2 regions of the Geobacillus uzenensis genome follow, and region 2 is predicted to be linked to the other one. Evidence: a T-box and tRNA genes for the amino acid it is inferred to sense, from the RefSeq annotation. Region 2 holds a T-box; the other holds one or more tRNA genes.
What was found. The T-box of region 2 lies ahead of B9L21_RS02800 (valine--tRNA ligase). A T-box ahead of a tRNA ligase gene usually reads a tRNA of that ligase, here a tRNA-Val.
Positions count from the first base shown of each region.

Region 1: it encodes a tRNA-Val, which carries the amino acid that the T-box ahead of B9L21_RS02800 (valine--tRNA ligase) is inferred to sense. The anticodon was not compared.

Region 1 is NZ_NEWL01000001.1:291,424-300,091, forward strand. Features, by position in the region: gene B9L21_RS01405 (thermonuclease family protein) at 1-559, opposite strand, end outside; gene B9L21_RS01410 (DnaD domain-containing protein) at 938-2,113, shown strand; tRNA gene B9L21_RS01415 (tRNA-Ala) at 2,281-2,353, opposite strand; gene B9L21_RS01420 (MgtC/SapB family protein) at 2,423-3,100, opposite strand; gene B9L21_RS01425 (DMT family transporter) at 3,159-4,067, shown strand; gene B9L21_RS01430 (protein-glutamine gamma-glutamyltransferase) at 4,038-4,856, opposite strand; tRNA gene B9L21_RS01435 (tRNA-Asn) at 6,797-6,871, shown strand; tRNA gene B9L21_RS01440 (tRNA-Ser) at 6,876-6,966, shown strand; tRNA gene B9L21_RS01445 (tRNA-Glu) at 6,981-7,052, shown strand; tRNA gene B9L21_RS01450 (tRNA-Val) at 7,062-7,137, shown strand; tRNA gene B9L21_RS01455 (tRNA-Met) at 7,453-7,529, shown strand; tRNA gene B9L21_RS01460 (tRNA-Asp) at 7,533-7,608, shown strand; tRNA gene B9L21_RS01465 (tRNA-Phe) at 7,780-7,855, shown strand; tRNA gene B9L21_RS01470 (tRNA-Thr) at 7,881-7,956, shown strand; tRNA gene B9L21_RS01475 (tRNA-Tyr) at 7,963-8,047, shown strand; tRNA gene B9L21_RS01480 (tRNA-Trp) at 8,054-8,127, shown strand; tRNA gene B9L21_RS01485 (tRNA-His) at 8,145-8,217, shown strand; tRNA gene B9L21_RS01490 (tRNA-Gln) at 8,233-8,307, shown strand; tRNA gene B9L21_RS01495 (tRNA-Gly) at 8,313-8,384, shown strand; tRNA gene B9L21_RS01500 (tRNA-Cys) at 8,394-8,467, shown strand; tRNA gene B9L21_RS01505 (tRNA-Leu) at 8,528-8,612, shown strand.
Region 2 is NZ_NEWL01000002.1:261,795-270,462, forward strand. Features, by position in the region: gene hemL (glutamate-1-semialdehyde 2,1-aminomutase) at 1-1,280, shown strand, start outside; gene spoVID (stage VI sporulation protein D) at 1,400-2,464, shown strand; gene ysxE (spore coat protein YsxE) at 2,508-3,539, shown strand; gene B9L21_RS02795 (hypothetical protein) at 3,536-3,724, opposite strand; T-box leader at 3,866-4,224, shown strand; gene B9L21_RS02800 (valine--tRNA ligase) at 4,294-6,954, shown strand; gene B9L21_RS02805 (bifunctional folylpolyglutamate synthase/dihydrofolate synthase) at 7,088-8,395, shown strand; gene B9L21_RS02810 (vWA domain-containing protein) at 8,451-8,668, shown strand, end outside.

The DNA of each region.
Region 1 (8,668 bases), on a different contig from region 2:
ACAGGCGGTGGTCGACCCATACCCAGGCGAGCAGCCGCTGGTATTTGTCAAACAATGTATTTCCATCTGTTTCAAGCACAATGTTCCCTTGTTGCAGGCGGGAGCACGTAAACTGGCTCGCTTCTTTTCCGTACGGCTCGACTTCGATCGTGCTTTCCGGCGTGTCAATGAACAAAAAGCGCGTCGTATACACGTGGCCGTTCACACGGAATTTGGCCGTGTCCCCGTCCACGCACTCCACCAATGCCGCTTCGTATGTCCGGCCCAGACGCAGCGAAGCATCGTCCTCGTTTCCCCCAAGCGCATGGCCGTCTAAGTCAATCCGCTCCGGAGTGAGGTTCCGCTTGCATCGTTCATTGCCGTTGTATGTTTGAATGAGCTTGATTAGCTCTTCTTTCGTTTTTGCCTGCTTCGCCAATGCGGTCGGTTTGTGCAGCAAGTACGTGCAGTCGCTGTTGCGGAAATGCCCGCCCAATTCATCCAATGTGCCCGGGTGGGCGAAAACAGAAGCGGGAAATAGAATCATCAAGCAAAAAAACAGAATCGCCGTTTGTTTCAACGCTCTCCCTCCGTTCGAAAAAGGTGTTGCTGTTTCGGCAAAGAGGCGATGAAAGCAACGAAACGCCCCCATTTGCTCTGTTAACATATATGCAACTGTTTTTGGTGTGTTTTTGCCGTATGGTTTCATAATGGATGCGATTCACTCTCTCAACGAAAATGATGGAACATGCCGATTTGTTCTTTTATACGGATATTCAGCCAGTTTGTGCGTATTTTTGGCGTTTTTCAGCGTGAAATCGGGCCAAAATTGCTGTTGTCGCGCCATTAAGTAATTTGATGGCATTTGAAATAAAGTTTATCAAAGAAATGGAACGATCATAAAGAAATTTGGCTGCAAACAAGTTGTTCATTTATTGTTTCAAGGGGGAGAGGGACGATGACCAAATTGCTGTTAGATGACGAGCCGCTAATCATTTTGCCACAGCTCGCCGTGGCGATCGGGTTGAACGAAAGCATTATCGTCCAACAGCTGCATTATTGGTTGGAGAAAAGTGAAAACATTCGCGACGGCTACAAATGGGTGTACAACACGTATGCCGACTGGCAGGAGCAGTTCCCGTTTTGGTCGGAAAGCACGATTCGCCGCATCATCACCAAGCTCGAAAAGCTCGGGATCATCGTTTCGGCGAATTTTAACCGCTCCAAAGTCGATAAAACGAAATGGTATCGGATCGATTACAACCAACTGGCCGAATGGACGCAAAAAACGCCATTCAGGCAAAAGGAACAGCCACCAGGGGCGAATGGCGGCCCAGCGGGGGACAGCGGTTCCACCGTTCTTGATCGCCTTGCAACCGCTTCCTATTCATCGGTTCAACGTGAGCGACCCGCAGCTGAAGTGGCCGATTTGCCTATTTTACCTGGACGATCCGTCGATGAATGGGCCCGTCCATCTGTCCAAGCTGAGCGGTCGATGGATGAAATCAACGGCCCATCTGGCCAAAACAGGCGGCTGACGGACGAAATCGCCCGATCATCTGTTCAAATTGAGCCGTCCAGCTCGTCAAATGGGTCCATCGGGGTGCTCAATGTGAACAGACCGATACCAGAGAATACGACAGAGATCACATCAGAAAGGAAAAGAGAAGAGAAAGAAGACGGCGAGCGCGTGCGCGCCTACAAGGAGATTGTTCGTTTCTGTGAGCAAAACGGGTTTGGGGCGATCGGAGGGTATCTGCGGGAAAAAATCAATGTGTGGGTAGATGACACGTCCGAGGAACTCGTCTTAGAAGCGTTAAAAATTGCGGTGGAAAACGGGGCGAAACGATGGGTGTACGTCGAAACGATCTTGCGCGACTGGGCGGAAAAAGGGTATCGCACTATCGACGAAGTGCGGGCGGCACGGCTTGCGTTTCGGAAGCAGCGAGTGAACCAACGGTCTCCCTCGCCTTTAACTGAGAGCAGCAGAACGATGCGGAAGCCGATCCGTACAGAGATCGTGCCGGATTGGCTGAACATGGACTACAGTCAGCCGGAAGACGATGACTTTGACATCGAACAAGCGCGCCGGGAGCTCGAGGAGCGCTTAAAAAAATATAAAGCACCATCCTGAGCGACGATCTCTATGGAATGAAGGGAGCGGCGGGCGTCTCTTGCATGTGACTTTGCCGCCCGCCGTTCGTTGGGAGATTACGGCCGCTGATTCGTCGACGAAGCGTTTCGGTGTGAGACCTTTCCCGGTCAAACCAAAAACCCCTTGCCACGCAAGGGGTTGGTGAATGGAGCATACCGGGCTCGAACCGGTGACCTTCGCGCTGCCAGCACGACGCTCTCCCAACTGAGCTAATGCCCCAAAAGAATATGGATGATTTGTCCATGCTCTATTATATCTAGATCGATGGGCGTTTGCAATCTTTTTTTATCAGCCGCTTTCAATATCAACATGAATGATCGCGTCAATGGAGTGGATGGCGTAATAAATGTCGGCGGTCGAGCGCCGTTGGTCGACGACAGCCCTTAGTTTCAATAAGTGCTGGTTTTCTTCCACATCTTTGATGCGTATCGTTTTTATATTGATGTGCTGCTGTTTTAAATGATCGATCACTTTCGTAATGTTTTTTCCGTCGGCGACCGTAATTTGCAGCAGGACTTCTTTTTCGCGCAGCTGCTTCGGCCCGAAAAAGTTAATTAAAAATGGAATGAGTTCGACGCTAACGATTAGAAGCGCGACACCAAACGCCGATTCCCAATAAAAGCCTGCTCCGACCGCCACCCCGATGCCTGCCGCCCCCCAGATGATCGCAGCGGTCGTCAGTCCGGTGATGCTGTCGTTGCCACGACGCAAAATCACGCCCGCTCCTAAAAAACCGACCCCGGATACGATTTGGGCGGCGAGGCGGAGCGGATCCATGGTAATATGGTCTTTCGACGGAAAGACGTACGCTGATTCAATGGAGACAATTGTCAATAAGCAACTGGAAATTGAGATGACCAGGCACGTTTTCAAACCAACCGGTTTTCGCTTCAATTCCCGTTCCAGCCCGATGATCATCCCGAGGACGGCTGAAATCCCTAATTTGAGGAACGGATCAAACATCATTTTTCTCACCTCGTTCGTGATATAATAGTAAGAAAATAGTTGGCAAGGAGATGGAAAGATGAAACCGCCAAGCCAAATAAGGGCATATTCCGCCTTATTGATCGGCGCACTGGCCGTGTCGACGTCCGCCATTTTCGTCAAATGGTCGCAGGCGCCATCAGCCGTGATCGCTTTTTATCGGCTTTTTTTCGCCGTTGTCATCATGACGCCGTTTTTTCTCCGCCATATTCATGAACTAACGCACATCTCCCGGCGCGACTGGCTGTTTTCCGTTTGTTCCGGCGTGCTGCTTGCGTTTCATTTTATTCTTTGGTTTGAATCACTCGACTATACATCAGTCACAAGCTCGGTCGTGCTTGTGACATTGCAGCCGCTGTTTGCTTTTGCTGGGGGGGCGCTCTTTTTCCGCGAACGGCTGACGATCGGGGCGATCGGGAGCGCTCTTTTGGCCATTGCTGGAAGCATCCTCATCAGCTGGGGTGATTTTCGCGTCAGCGGAGAGGCGCTGTACGGCGACGTGCTGGCGTTATTGGCGTGCGCGATGGTGACCGCGTATTGGCTGTTCGGTCAGGAATTGCGCCAACGGTTATCGCTTATGACGTATACCTATATCGTCTATGGCATCAGCGCTGTGACGTTGTACGTGTATACCGCACTATCCCGTTTTTCGCTGACAGCGTACCAACTGACCGACTGGCTTTGTTTTCTCGCTTTAGCCATCATCCCGACGCTGTTCGGCCATTCGGTGATGAACTGGGCAGTCAAATGGGTGAGCGCCTCAACGGTGTCGATGGCCATTTTATTGGAACCCATCGGCGCTTCGGCCTTGGCGTATTGGCTGTTTGACGAACAGATCCGCCTGTTTCAATGGGTTGGCGGTATTTTTATTTTAACAGGAATCGGTCTGTATTTGTGGGAGAAAAACGAAAAAGGGCCGCTAACGATACAAGAAAGTAGCGGACCCTAACGTCCCGGCGATGAACGATGGGCGGAGCGGCAAGCGGAATTCGTTCAACGGGCGGGCGAATTGGGACAAATACGTGAAGTTGACTTGCGTAATATGGGGGAGAAGATAGGCGGATTTCGTCGCCCCCCGTTTACGCTTCCGATTAAGGGCGGCAATGATGCCGTCTTCTGTTTGAATGCCGATGCCATGCCCGTAAAACAAGCCGTCGCCTAAGTAAATCGTATTTTCCCCCTGCCATTGCGGCGTCGACGGGTCGAATTCCGGGTTTTTAAAATAGAGGCAGTCCCCGGGGAGGAAATGTTCTCCCTTTTTTGTATGGATGCCAAGATCTCGGTCGGTATGCCAGTCGTACAAAAGCAAATTGGCGAACAGGCGGTTGAACGCTGCGACGTCAATCGTGTCGAGCACCGCTTTATAAAAGACGATGACAATGGCCGTCGCACACTCAAAGGCGTACAGTTCGCTATTAATGAAAATGTCGTTAATGGCTTCCGAAGCAGGGACGCCCGGCCGCAGCCGAAAACCGCCTCGCTCGTCCCGCTCCCAAAACTGGCCGTTGCAGCGCGAAAAACGAAAAATGGCAAACCGCGCCCGGCTCTTCGCTAAGTCGACCGCAGCTTGGACGGTGTGGGCGCGCAACGCAATTTCAAATCGCAGTTGTCGTTCATTTGGATATGTGTACAGCACAGGCGAAGAAACAAGAGCGTTTAGGATCGCCTGCTCGTTTTTCGAAAGGGAAGACGAGTAAGACGGGCTCAAACCGGACGGTGAAGCTAAAATGCGGATCAAAGTCTAGATGCCTCCTTGAAAAGAAATGGCCATGGGCAGCAACATATTATATTGAAATGTATGCGCCCGTCGGTAGGCGTATTCATTCATTTTGAGCAAAAATGATCAGTTACGGTGTAAGAAAGATCAGGTACTGTCCTTCATGGTTTTTGGTAACAACAATGGGGCATACACAACCCCGCTTCATGTTTCAGTTATAGAAAGTAGGAAGGAGCCTATCTCTGAACGTTTTTTTATCATACGGGGAAGAAGTAGGGCTGTCGATTTTGCTTTCTTGTGTAATGACGATTGATGGTGGGATCAAGAAAAGGGTTTGCAACGAATATGTTATGTGGAGGATTACAGAGGTTGCCAAGGAGAAGGATTACGTACTAAGATAATGGGAAGTGGGGACTTTTGGGAAGAGTACAGGTTAAAAAAAACAAAAAAAAATTAAAAAAAGGTATTGCGTTTTGGAGATTAGGGTGGTATATTAAATAGCGTCGCTGCTGAACGAGGTGTTCGGCGGTGATGAGTGAGAAAAAAGTGGTTGACATCAAAAAGATGTTATGCTACTATAAAGAAGCTGCTCGCAAGAGACAACTTCGTTGAACGGTTTCTTGCAAGAGAAAACAACTTGCGTGTGAGTGATTCGATAAAACAGAATCCCTCAACGCCAGATGATATCGACTAATCTCGTTCCTTGAAAACTGAACGAAACGAAGCGCAACGAAAAGCTGAGGCCGCCCGCCTATCGGCGAAACGCGCTAGAGGGCCTGCGAGGAGGCTATCGCCGCCGCAGCAGGACCGAAGCGTCGCGAGGAAGGCCGCGAACGGCCGACCATTAACAAATCGCGCTTTCGTTTCGTTCAGTTTTGAAGGAATGAGAATTCCTTCAAAAGCGCCTGTGCCTGCGTCTGCTAGCAGGTTCAGGGAAGCAAGATTCCTCGGCACAAAGCCGCAAGGAAGTTTGTTCAAAGAAGTCGCTTTGCGTCTACAAGTGAATTCAGAGAAGCTGGATTCCTCGACGCAAGACTGCAGAGAAGTGAATTCAATGAAGTAGTCTCGTTCCTTGAAAACTAGATAACCGGAAAGCGATCGGCTCTCGAAGCCAAATGTTCTTCACCCGCAGGGGTGCTTGCACCCCGAGGGGGAAGGTTATTTGGCAGAAGAGAGCCAGGCGCTGGAGCTAGACAATACGAAAAGGGAAGGCCGCGAACGACCGACCATTAACAAATCAGTTTGTTCAAAGAAGTCGCTTTGCGTCTACAAGTGAATTCAGAGAAGCTGGATTCCTCGACGCAAGACTGCAGAGAAGTGAATTCAATGAAGTAGTCTCGTTCCTTGAAAACTAGATAACCGGAAACGCAAAGGAAGAAGCCGAGACGCTGTAGGTTAAGCTAGAAAGGGTGCACGGTGGATGCCTTGGCACTAGGAGCCGATGAAGGACGGGGCAAACGCCGAAACGCTCCGGGGAGCTGTAAGCAAGCGTTGATCCGGAGATGTCCGAATGGGGGAACCCCCTGTCCGTAATGGGAAGATTTCCCATCGCATTAGGCGAGTAAGATCCCTCGAAGATGACGAGGTCGATAGGTCCGAGGTGGAAGCGTGGCGACACGTGGAGCTGACGGATACTAATCGATCGAGGGCTTAACCTAGAAAAGCGGAGGCCGCCTGCCTATCGGCGAAACGCGCTGGAGGGCCTGCGAGGAGGCTCGAACCAAGCAAAGCTTGGTTCTGCGTGGGTGGTGTCACAGGAGCGTATGCAATGTGTCGCCGCCGCAGCAGGACCGAAGCGTCGGGAGCCGATGGCGGCCGGAGCTAGACAAAAAGCGGAAGCGCCGCGGCTTCTTCCCCCACACGGTTATCTAGTTTTGAAGGAATGAAAAAAACCTTGACAGATCAGCATTAATCAGTATAATAATAAATGTCTAAAGGAAAGATAATTGAGATGTGATTATTCCGCAGTAGCTCAGTGGTAGAGCAATCGGCTGTTAACCGATTGGTCGCAGGTTCGAATCCTGCCTGCGGAGCCACCTTGGAGAGCTGTCCGAGTGGTCGAAGGAGCACGATTGGAAATCGTGTAGGCGTGAATAGCGCCTCAAGGGTTCGAATCCCTTGCTCTCCGCCACTTATCAAAAACATGGCCCGTTGGTCAAGTGGTTAAGACACCGCCCTTTCACGGCGGTAACACGGGTTCGAATCCCGTACGGGTCACTTCTTCGTGGAGGATTAGCTCAGCTGGGAGAGCACTTGCCTTACAAGCAAGGGGTCGGCGGTTCGATCCCGTCATCCTCCACCACTCTAAATCGTCGCGGGGTGGAGCAACGAGCATTTGCTTCATCGAATACGCTGCGAGTTGCCTCGACGCACCGAGCATCTTTGAATCAGCTGGTAGAGGAAGAGGCAACAAACATTTAAACCGATACTCAGTGCATGATCGAAACAAATCCGTTTTCTATCGTCGCGGGGTGGAGCAACGAGCATTTGCTTCATCGAATACGCTGCGAGTTGCCTCGACGCATCGAGCATCTTTGAATCAGCTGGCAGAGGAAGAGGCAACAAACATTTAAACCGATACTCAGTGCATGATCGAAACAAATCCGTTTTCTATCGTCGCGGGGTGGAGCAGTCCGGTAGCTCGTCGGGCTCATAACCCGAAGGTCGCAGGTTCAAATCCTGCCCCCGCAACCAAATGGTCCCGTAGTGTAGTGGTTAACATGCCTGCCTGTCACGCAGGAGATCGCGGGTTCGAGTCCCGTCGGGACCGCCATTGTTCCAAAATTGCGAAAAATACAGTATGGCTCGACAGCTCAGTCGGTAGAGACGAGCATCAACATCATCGAGTTTGTTGCGAGTTGCCTCGACGCATCAAGCATCTTTGAATCAGCTGGTAGAGGAAGAGGCACAGAGCAATCAACGAGCGAGTTAAAAAATAACATATGGCTCGGTAGCTCAGTCGGTAGAGCAAAGGACTGAAAATCCTTGTGTCGGCGGTTCGATTCCGTCCCGAGCCACCACTAAACAACTACAATAAGTTTGCATGCCGACTTAGCTCAATTGGTAGAGCAACTGAATCGTAATCAGTAGGTTGCGGGTTCAAGTCCTGCAGTCGGCACCATTCCGTGGAGGGGTAGCGAAGTGGCTAAACGCGGCGGACTGTAAATCCGCTCCCTTTGGGTTCGGCGGTTCGAATCCGTCCCCCTCCACCATCATGAAGGGGCATAGTTTAATGGTAGAACAGAGGTCTCCAAAACCTCCGGTGTGGGTTCGATTCCTACTGCCCCTGCCATTCAAATGATTATTATGGCGGCTATGGCGAAGTGGTTAACGCACCAGATTGTGGCTCTGGCATGCGTGGGTTCGATTCCCACTAGTCGCCCTTGTTTTTTAGCGTTGGGGTATAGCCAAGCGGTAAGGCAACGGACTTTGACTCCGTGATGCGTTGGTTCGAATCCAGCTACCCCAGCCAATCATGCGGAAGTAGTTCAGTGGTAGAACACCACCTTGCCAAGGTGGGGGTCGCGGGTTCGAGTCCCGTCTTCCGCTCTCGATCAAGGCGGCATAGCCAAGTGGTAAGGCAGAGGTCTGCAAAACCTTTACCCCCGGTTCGAATCCGGGTGCCGCCTCCATCTAATGAATACAATTTTATTGACAAATAAAAGTTGAGAAGATATAATAGTTAATGTCGCGCCGATGTGGCGGAATTGGCAGACGCGCACGACTCAAAATCGTGTGGGGTAGCCCCCCGTGTGGGTTCGACTCCCACCATCGGCATCCTTGGAATTCGATAGCCCACGGCCAAAAGTCGTGGAAGCCTTGATACGACCGCA
Region 2 (8,668 bases):
ATGAACGATCGAAAGCGGCTTATCAAGAAGCGGTGACATTAATGCCGGGCGGTGTAAACAGCCCGGTGCGCGCATTCAAGTCGGTCGGGATGACGCCGATTTTTATGGCGCGCGGCCAAGGTGCGAAAATTTACGATATTGACGGCAACGAATATATCGACTATGTGTTGTCGTGGGGACCGCTCATTTTAGGGCACGCTGATCCCCAAGTCGTCGAAGCGTTAAAACGGGTGGCCGAACAAGGGACGAGCTTCGGCGCTCCGACGCTGCTTGAGAACGAGCTGGCTAGGCTCGTCATCGAGCGGGTGCCGTCCGTCGAGATCGTGCGCATGGTCAATTCGGGAACGGAAGCGACGATGAGCGCCCTCCGCTTGGCGCGCGGCTACACGAAGCGCAACAAAATCATCAAGTTTGAAGGCAGCTACCACGGGCATGGCGATTCATTGCTCATTAAAGCCGGCTCCGGCGTGGCGACGCTCGGGCTGCCGGACAGCCCAGGCGTGCCGGAATCGGTCGCCCAGCACACAATCACCGTCCCGTACAACGATTTAGACAGCGTCCGCTATGCATTTGAGCGGTTTGGCGAAGACATCGCGGCGGTCATCGTCGAGCCGGTGGCCGGCAATATGGGAGTCGTGCCGCCCGTCCCTGGCTTTTTGGAAGGGCTGCGCGACGTGACCAAACAATACGGCGCCCTATTGATTTTTGACGAGGTGATGACCGGCTTCCGCGTCGACTACCATTGCGCCCAAGGATATTACGGCGTTGAGCCGGATTTGACGTGCCTTGGCAAAGTGATCGGCGGCGGCTTGCCAGTCGGAGCGTACGGGGGCAAAGCCGAGATCATGGAGCTTGTCGCGCCGAGCGGCCCAGTGTACCAAGCCGGCACGCTGTCTGGCAACCCGCTCGCCATGACGGCTGGCTACGAAACGCTCCGTCAACTGACGCCGGAAACGTATGAAGAATTCAGCCGCAAAGCGGCGCGCCTTGAAGAAGGGCTGCACCAAGCCGCCGAAAAATACGAAATTCCTCACACTATCAACCGCGCTGGATCGATGATTGGCTTTTTCTTCACAAACGAGCCGGTCATCAATTACGAGACGGCCAAAACGTCCGATTTGGAGCTGTTTGCCGCCTATTACCGGGAGATGGCGAACGAAGGCGTTTTCTTGCCGCCGTCGCAATTTGAAGGGCTGTTTTTGTCGACCGCGCATAGCGATGAAGACATTGAATATACGATCGCCGCTGCCGAACGGGCATTTGCCCGCCTGCGCGGCTAGAGGAAACGGGCTGCCGCCACGGCCAGCCCGATTTTTTTATCATACCGCCTCTTTTCCGTTCATACAATGGATAATGTCATAGAAACTATTTGCCGAGGGGACGGAAGGAGGAAGTCCGGTTGGAGCAATCGTATTTGCGTTTTTCATTGGAAGAGTCAGTCTGGTTTAAAAGCGGACAGGAAGTCGCCGAGTTTTTGTCTATTTCTCTTGACCCGATCATTTCCGTCGACGAGTACGACCAATATATTACGATTCGCGGTGCGCTCGAGTTAAGCGGAGAATTCCGCCAAGCGGACGAACCGCAGCAGGCGGACGTCGACGATGATGCGTTTGAGTTGGCGAGCTATCGATTCATTCAGCACATTTCGGTGCGTGAGGACGGCATTAGCGAACTGTCACACCGTTTTCCGATCGATATTACAATCCCGAAAAACCGCATTCGTGAACTTGAAGATGTGTACGTGACGGTGGAATCGTTCGACTATGATTTAAGCGACAACGGACGGCTGCTCGTGACCGCCGACATCTCGATCAGCGGGATCAGTGAATCGCCGCTCGTCGATGATTTGCCGAACGATGATGAAGATGAAGAGCCGTTGTTTGCCCCGTTTGAGTCAATCGCCCGCAAAGAGGCAGCCGACGATGAAGCGTTTACATCGGAGAACCAACCCGCTAGTGAGGCGGGCGAACAGCCTGTCGCCGCAGTCAGTGAAGCGCCGCCTTCCACCGTTGAGCCAGCGGCTGTGCGTCATGAAGAAACGCTGTCTAATGAAACAGAGGATGTAAAAGAGCCGTTTTTGCCGCTTGAGACGGAAACGAAAGCCGTCAACGCGGAAGGGGAAGAGGAGATTGATTCCGTGTTGCCGCCAACGGAGGCGAAAGTATCGATCGGGGCCGCTAAAAAAGCGGTGAGTGAAGAGGACGAGGAAGAACAACAAGCGGAAGTGAAAAGCGAAAACGCCCTTTATTTGACGAAGCTGTTTGCCAAAAGTGAAGCGGAAGAGTTTACAACGGTCAAAATTTGCATCGTCCAGCAAGGAGATTCGTTGGACAAGATTGCTGAACGGTATGATGTGACCGTCTCGCAGCTGCTGCGCGCCAACGATCTGGAAAGCCCGGATGACGTGCACGAAGGGCAGCTGTTATATATTCCGGCCTTGGCGGGAAGCCGTCCTTTCTCATGAAAGGAACGCTTTCCGTTTCTTTTGCCGGCGAGGGGGCGTAATGATGGCCATACGTTCTGAAACGTGCCGCGCCGTGCTTCATCAGTATGGGATTCAGCCGCAGCGCATCGAACAGCGGGGCAAAGCGGCAAAAGTGTATACCGACCGCGGTGTTTTTGCCTTAAAACCGCTCGACGGTGAACAAGAGGCGGCCGCCATCTGGCACTCGCTTCACTATTACGGCCGCCATTGCCCTCCGTTTTATTGGACGCGGCAACGATCGCCGTTTGCTGCGGAGGGAAGCCGCCTTTATTATTTGCAAGCATGGCAGGAGGGAGAAACGAAAGCAAAAGAAGAAACGGTGCGCGCTTTTTTTCGTGGGCTGGCCCGGCTCCATCGCGCTACCGCCCGCACCGTCGAGGCGAGCGAGGAGGAGATCGCCGCGTATCGAAAGCAAAAAAAAGAGGAATGGCAGCAGGAGCGGGCGATTTGGGAAGAGCGGATTGAGCGGTATGAAACCGCTTGGTACATGTCACCGTTTCAGCTGCAGTGCTGCACGTATTTTCATGAGGTGATGCGCGCCTATTTGTTTGCCGAGGAACAGCTGACTGCGTGGGAGGAGGCGCTCGAAGAAACGAAACAATGGCGCATCGCTTGGGTGCACGGAAAAGCGCGCCTTTCCCATTACGTGGCGCCGTATTGGATCAGCTGGGAGCGGGCGCACTGGAATTCGCCGGTATACGATTTGATTGCCGCGCTTCGCGTGCATGTCCGAACGCTTCCGCCGCTCGGTCCCGAGTGGATGGGGGGAATCGATGAATACGAAAAGGAATTGCCGTTATCCAACGGGGAGCGGGCGTTTTTATACAGCCATTTGGCCGAGCCGCGCGGGTTTGTCCGCTGCCTCGAACAGTATGAAGCCGCTCCGCGAACGGAACGGAACGAGCGGGACTATGTCGCCGCCTTGCAGCGCTGTTATTTTGCCTTTAAAAACATGGAAGCGATCGTGATGCATCTTGTCCAACGCGACGCCGCGCGGCAGCAAGAAGAGGCGGCCGATCATGAAGCGACAGCCGAAGGGGACGGCAGCGGTTAAATCCATTCCAAATGGAGCGCCACAGCAATCAAAACAAAGATGGCTAATAAAATGACATCGAACGTCGTCGGCAAAAAAATGGTGCGAATGGCTTGAAAAATGGTGAGCGGAATGATCACTTGGGCACAGACGGCGCGCACTTGCCTCAGCCACGGCGGCCACGAATACGGGTTGAATCGCCGCATCGGCATTTCCCTCCTTCTCTGGTTTACTATACAATATGAAAAGAACGATCATTTGTCACCAAACCGGGGCGAGTGGAATAAATAAATAAAAACTTGGCAAAGATGATGGACAATGGTAGTATAATAATCGAATAATGACGAAAAAAAGCGAAGACAGGGAGGAGTACAGCAGTCCGCGCCTGCAGAGAGGGAAATCAAAAGCTGCGAGATTTCCTAGGATGGCGGTTGCTGGAAGGTCGCCCTTGAGCTGCTTCGCTGAAAGGCGAAACTGCCGAGTAGGGGAAGCCGGCGTGATGCCGTTATGCCAATGAAGCGCTTAAGCCCTAGAGGGCGGGTGGTTGAATGGAGAATGTGGTTGAAAGACGCCGTTTCCCAAAGTCGGGGAACGTTGCGGCCGCTTCGGATGGAACATCGCCCGGTGCTTGAACGATACGGTTTTGCTATCCTCTAGGCTTAAGAAAAAAGGTGGTACCGCGAAAGCAGCTCCTTTCGTCCTTTTTGGATGAAAGGGGCTTTTTTGCTTGCCAATCGGATGATGCACTCCGTAGGCAACAGCCATTGTCGATCACATGAAGGAGGGAACAAAAGTGGCACAGCATGAAGTGTCGATGCCGCCAAAATACGACCATCGCGCCGTTGAGGCGGGGCGCTATGACTGGTGGTTGAAAGGCAAGTTTTTTGAAGCGACCGGCGATCCGGACAAACAACCGTTTACGATCGTCATTCCGCCGCCGAACGTCACCGGCAAACTGCATTTGGGGCATGCATGGGATACGACGCTGCAAGACATCATTACGCGCATGAAGCGGATGCAAGGCTATGACGTTCTTTGGCTTCCGGGCATGGACCATGCCGGCATCGCCACCCAGGCGAAAGTGGAGGAAAAATTGCGCAGCCAAGGGCTGTCGCGCTACGATTTAGGCCGGGAGAAATTTTTGGAAGAAACGTGGAAGTGGAAAGAAGAGTACGCCGGCCATATTCGCAGCCAATGGGCAAAATTAGGGCTTGGCCTCGATTATACGCGCGAGCGGTTTACGCTGGATGAAGGGCTGTCCAAAGCGGTGCGTGAAGTGTTCGTCTCGCTTTACCGGAAAGGGCTCATTTACCGCGGCGAGTACATTATCAACTGGGACCCGGTTACGAAAACGGCGCTGTCGGATATTGAAGTCATTTATAAAGAAGTGAAAGGCGCTTTATACCATTTGCGTTATCCGCTTGCCGACGGTTCCGGCTACATCGAGGTGGCGACGACCCGGCCGGAGACGATGCTCGGCGATACGGCGGTGGCGGTGCATCCGGATGACGAGCGGTACAAGCATTTGATCGGCAAAATGGTCAAACTGCCGATTGTCGGCCGCGAAATCCCGATTATCGCCGATGAGTATGTCGATATGGAATTCGGCTCCGGGGCGGTGAAAATTACGCCGGCGCACGACCCGAACGACTTTGAAGTCGGCAACCGCCACAACTTGCCGCGCATTCTCGTCATGAACGAAGATGGCACGATGAACGAAAATGCCTTGCAATATCAAGGGCTTGACCGGTTTGAATGCCGGAAGCAAATCGTCCGCGACTTGCAAGAGCAAGGCGTCCTCTTTAAAATTGAGGAACACGTCCACTCCGTCGGCCATAGCGAACGGAGCGGCGCGGTCGTTGAACCGTATTTGTCGACGCAATGGTTCGTGAAAATGAAGCCGCTCGCCGAAGCGGCGATCAAGCTGCAACAAACCGACGGAAAAGTGCAGTTCGTGCCGGAGCGGTTTGAGAAAACGTACTTGCACTGGCTGGAGAACATCCGCGACTGGTGCATTTCGCGCCAGCTTTGGTGGGGGCACCGGATTCCGGCGTGGTACCATAAAGAGACGGGGGACATTTACGTCGACCACGAGCCGCCAAAAGACATTGAAAATTGGGAGCAAGACCCCGACGTGCTTGATACGTGGTTCAGCTCGGCGCTTTGGCCGTTCTCGACAATGGGCTGGCCGGATACCGACTCGCCGGACTACAAGCGCTACTACCCGACCGATGTGCTAGTCACCGGCTATGACATCATTTTCTTCTGGGTGTCGCGCATGATTTTCCAAGGGCTTGAGTTCACCGGAAAGCGGCCGTTTAAAGACGTGTTGATCCACGGTCTCGTCCGCGACGCCCAAGGACGGAAAATGAGCAAGTCGCTCGGCAACGGGGTTGACCCGATGGATGTCATCGACCAGTACGGCGCCGATGCACTCCGCTATTTCTTGGCGACCGGCAGCTCGCCGGGGCAAGATTTGCGCTTCAGCACGGAAAAAGTCGAAGCGACATGGAACTTTGCCAATAAAATTTGGAACGCGTCGCGCTTTGCGTTGATGAACATGGGCGGCATGACGTATGAGGAGCTCGATTTAAGCGGCGAAAAAACGGTCGCCGACCATTGGATTTTGACGCGCCTCAATGAAACGATCGACACGGTGACGAAGCTCGCCGAAAAATATGAATTTGGCGAAGTCGGGCGCACGCTGTACAACTTTATTTGGGACGACTTATGCGACTGGTATATCGAAATGGCCAAACTGCCGCTCTATGGCGACGACGAGGCGGCGAAAAAGACGACCCGTTCCGTGTTGGCGTATGTGCTTGACAATACGATGCGCCTGCTTCACCCGTTCATGCCGTTCATTACCGAGGAAATTTGGCAAAACTTGCCGCATAAAGGAGAGTCGATTACGGTCGCCCCGTGGCCGCAAGTGCGCCCGGAGCTGTCGAACGAAGAAGCGGCCGAAGAGATGCGGATGCTTGTGGACATCATCCGTGCGGTCCGAAACATCCGCGCTGAAGTGAACACGCCGCCGAGCAAGCCGATTGCGCTCTACATTAAGACAAAAGACGAACACGTGCGGGAAGCGCTTTTGAAAAACCGCGCTTATTTGGAACGGTTCTGCAACCCGAGCGAATTGGTCATTGACATGGATGTTCCGGCTCCGGAAAAAGCGATGACTGCCGTCGTCACCGGGGCGGAGCTCATTTTGCCGCTTGAAGGGCTGATCAATATTGAAGAGGAAATCAAGCGGCTCGAAAAAGAGCTCGACAAGTGGAACAACGAAGTCGAGCGCGTCGAAAAGAAACTGGCCAACGAAGGCTTTTTAGCGAAAGCGCCGGCCCATGTCGTCGAAGAAGAGCGGCGCAAGCGGCAAGATTACATCGAAAAGCGAGAAGCGGTGAAAGCGCGCCTCGCTGAGTTGAAACGGTAGACAAACGATTGTTTGGTTGATTATGATGAAGACGAATCCGCTATCATGCGGGTTCGTCTTTTTCGCTGGCGGAAGCCGTTCGGCCCATCGCCAGCCTTTCGATCTAGATCTTCTCAAGGGAGGAGTCGTGAATATGATCCGCACATATGAGGAAGCCGTCGCTTGGATTCACGGGCGGCTGCGGCTTGGCATGAAGCCGGGACTAAAACGGATGGAATGGATGATGGAAAAGCTCGGCCATCCAGAGCGCCGCGTCCGCGCTGTCCATATCGGCGGAACGAACGGCAAAGGGTCGACGGTGGCGTATTTGCGCTCGATTTTGCAGGCGGCCGGGTATTCCGTCGGCACGTTCACTTCGCCGTATGTCGAGCAGTTTAACGAACGGATCAGCGTCAACGGTGAACCGATTCGCGATGAAGAAATCGTGGAGCTGGTGCGAGTCATTCAACCGCTTGCGGACGAACTCGAACGAACAGAACTTGGCGGACCGACCGAATTTGAAGTGATCACCGCCATGATGCTTTATTACTTCGGCAAACAACAGATTCAAGACATCGTGCTCATTGAAGTCGGGCTCGGCGGCCGCTTGGACTCAACTAACATCATTTATCCGCTCGTTTCTGTCATTACAAACGTCAGCTACGATCATATGAACATTTTAGGCGATACGCTTGGGCAAATCGCCGTGGAGAAAGCCGGAATCATCAAATCGGGCGTGCCGCTTGTGACGGCGGTGAAGGAACCGGAGGCGTGGGAAGTGATCGCCAAAACGGCGGCGGAGCGGAAGGCGAAAACATATCGTCTCGGCGTTGATTTTACTGTAACAGACTGGAAAACGATCGCCGAAGGAGAGCAGTTTTCCCTCGCCACGCCGTTTGCCGAATACCGCGATTTGCGCATTCAAATGCCCGGCGCCCATCAAGTCGACAATGCGGCGGTGGCGGTGATGGCGGCAGAATTGTTGCGCCTTGGCTATTCGTTTTTAATCGAGCCGGAGCATATCGCCGATGGGCTGGCCACTGCTGCTTGGCCCGGCCGGTTTGAGCGGGTGAGCGGCAAACCGCTCATCATTCTCGACGGCGCCCATAACGAAGCGGGCATTCGCGCCCTTGTCGAGACGGTGCGCGCTCATTATCCCGACAAGCGCGTCCATGTCTTGTTCGCCGCGCTGACCGACAAGCCGCTTGAACGAATGATCCGGCCGCTTGACGAGCTGGCTGAGACGATCACGTTTACGACGTTTGATTTTCCGCGCGCCGCCCAAGCAGAAGCATTAACAGCCCTTTCTTCCCATCCGCAGAAGGCGGCCGTAAGTGATTGGGCCGGCTGGATCCGTGAGAAGAAAAAACAAATAGGGGACGATGGGCTGCTGCTTGTCACCGGATCGCTTTATTTTCTGTCCGAAGTGCGAAAACGGTTAAAAAATAATGCCAAGCGATGAAAAGGATTGGTATAATGGAAGAAAGATAGTTCCTTTGGCGCGGGAGGGGAGGCGCATGCGGCGACGAGGCTGGCTGTTATGGGGGATGTTGTTCTGGTTGATGGCAAGTATATGGCCGATCACGGCAGATGTCGTTTATGCCGATCGGAAAGAGGGAGCGATCACTTCCGTTTCCGAGGAGAAAATTGCCGGCTGGGCGACCGCTCCGGGAGTCGGCGACGGAAAGGGCAACAGCATCGACTTTTTTAAGATTCGCATCCAGCTGAAAGGACA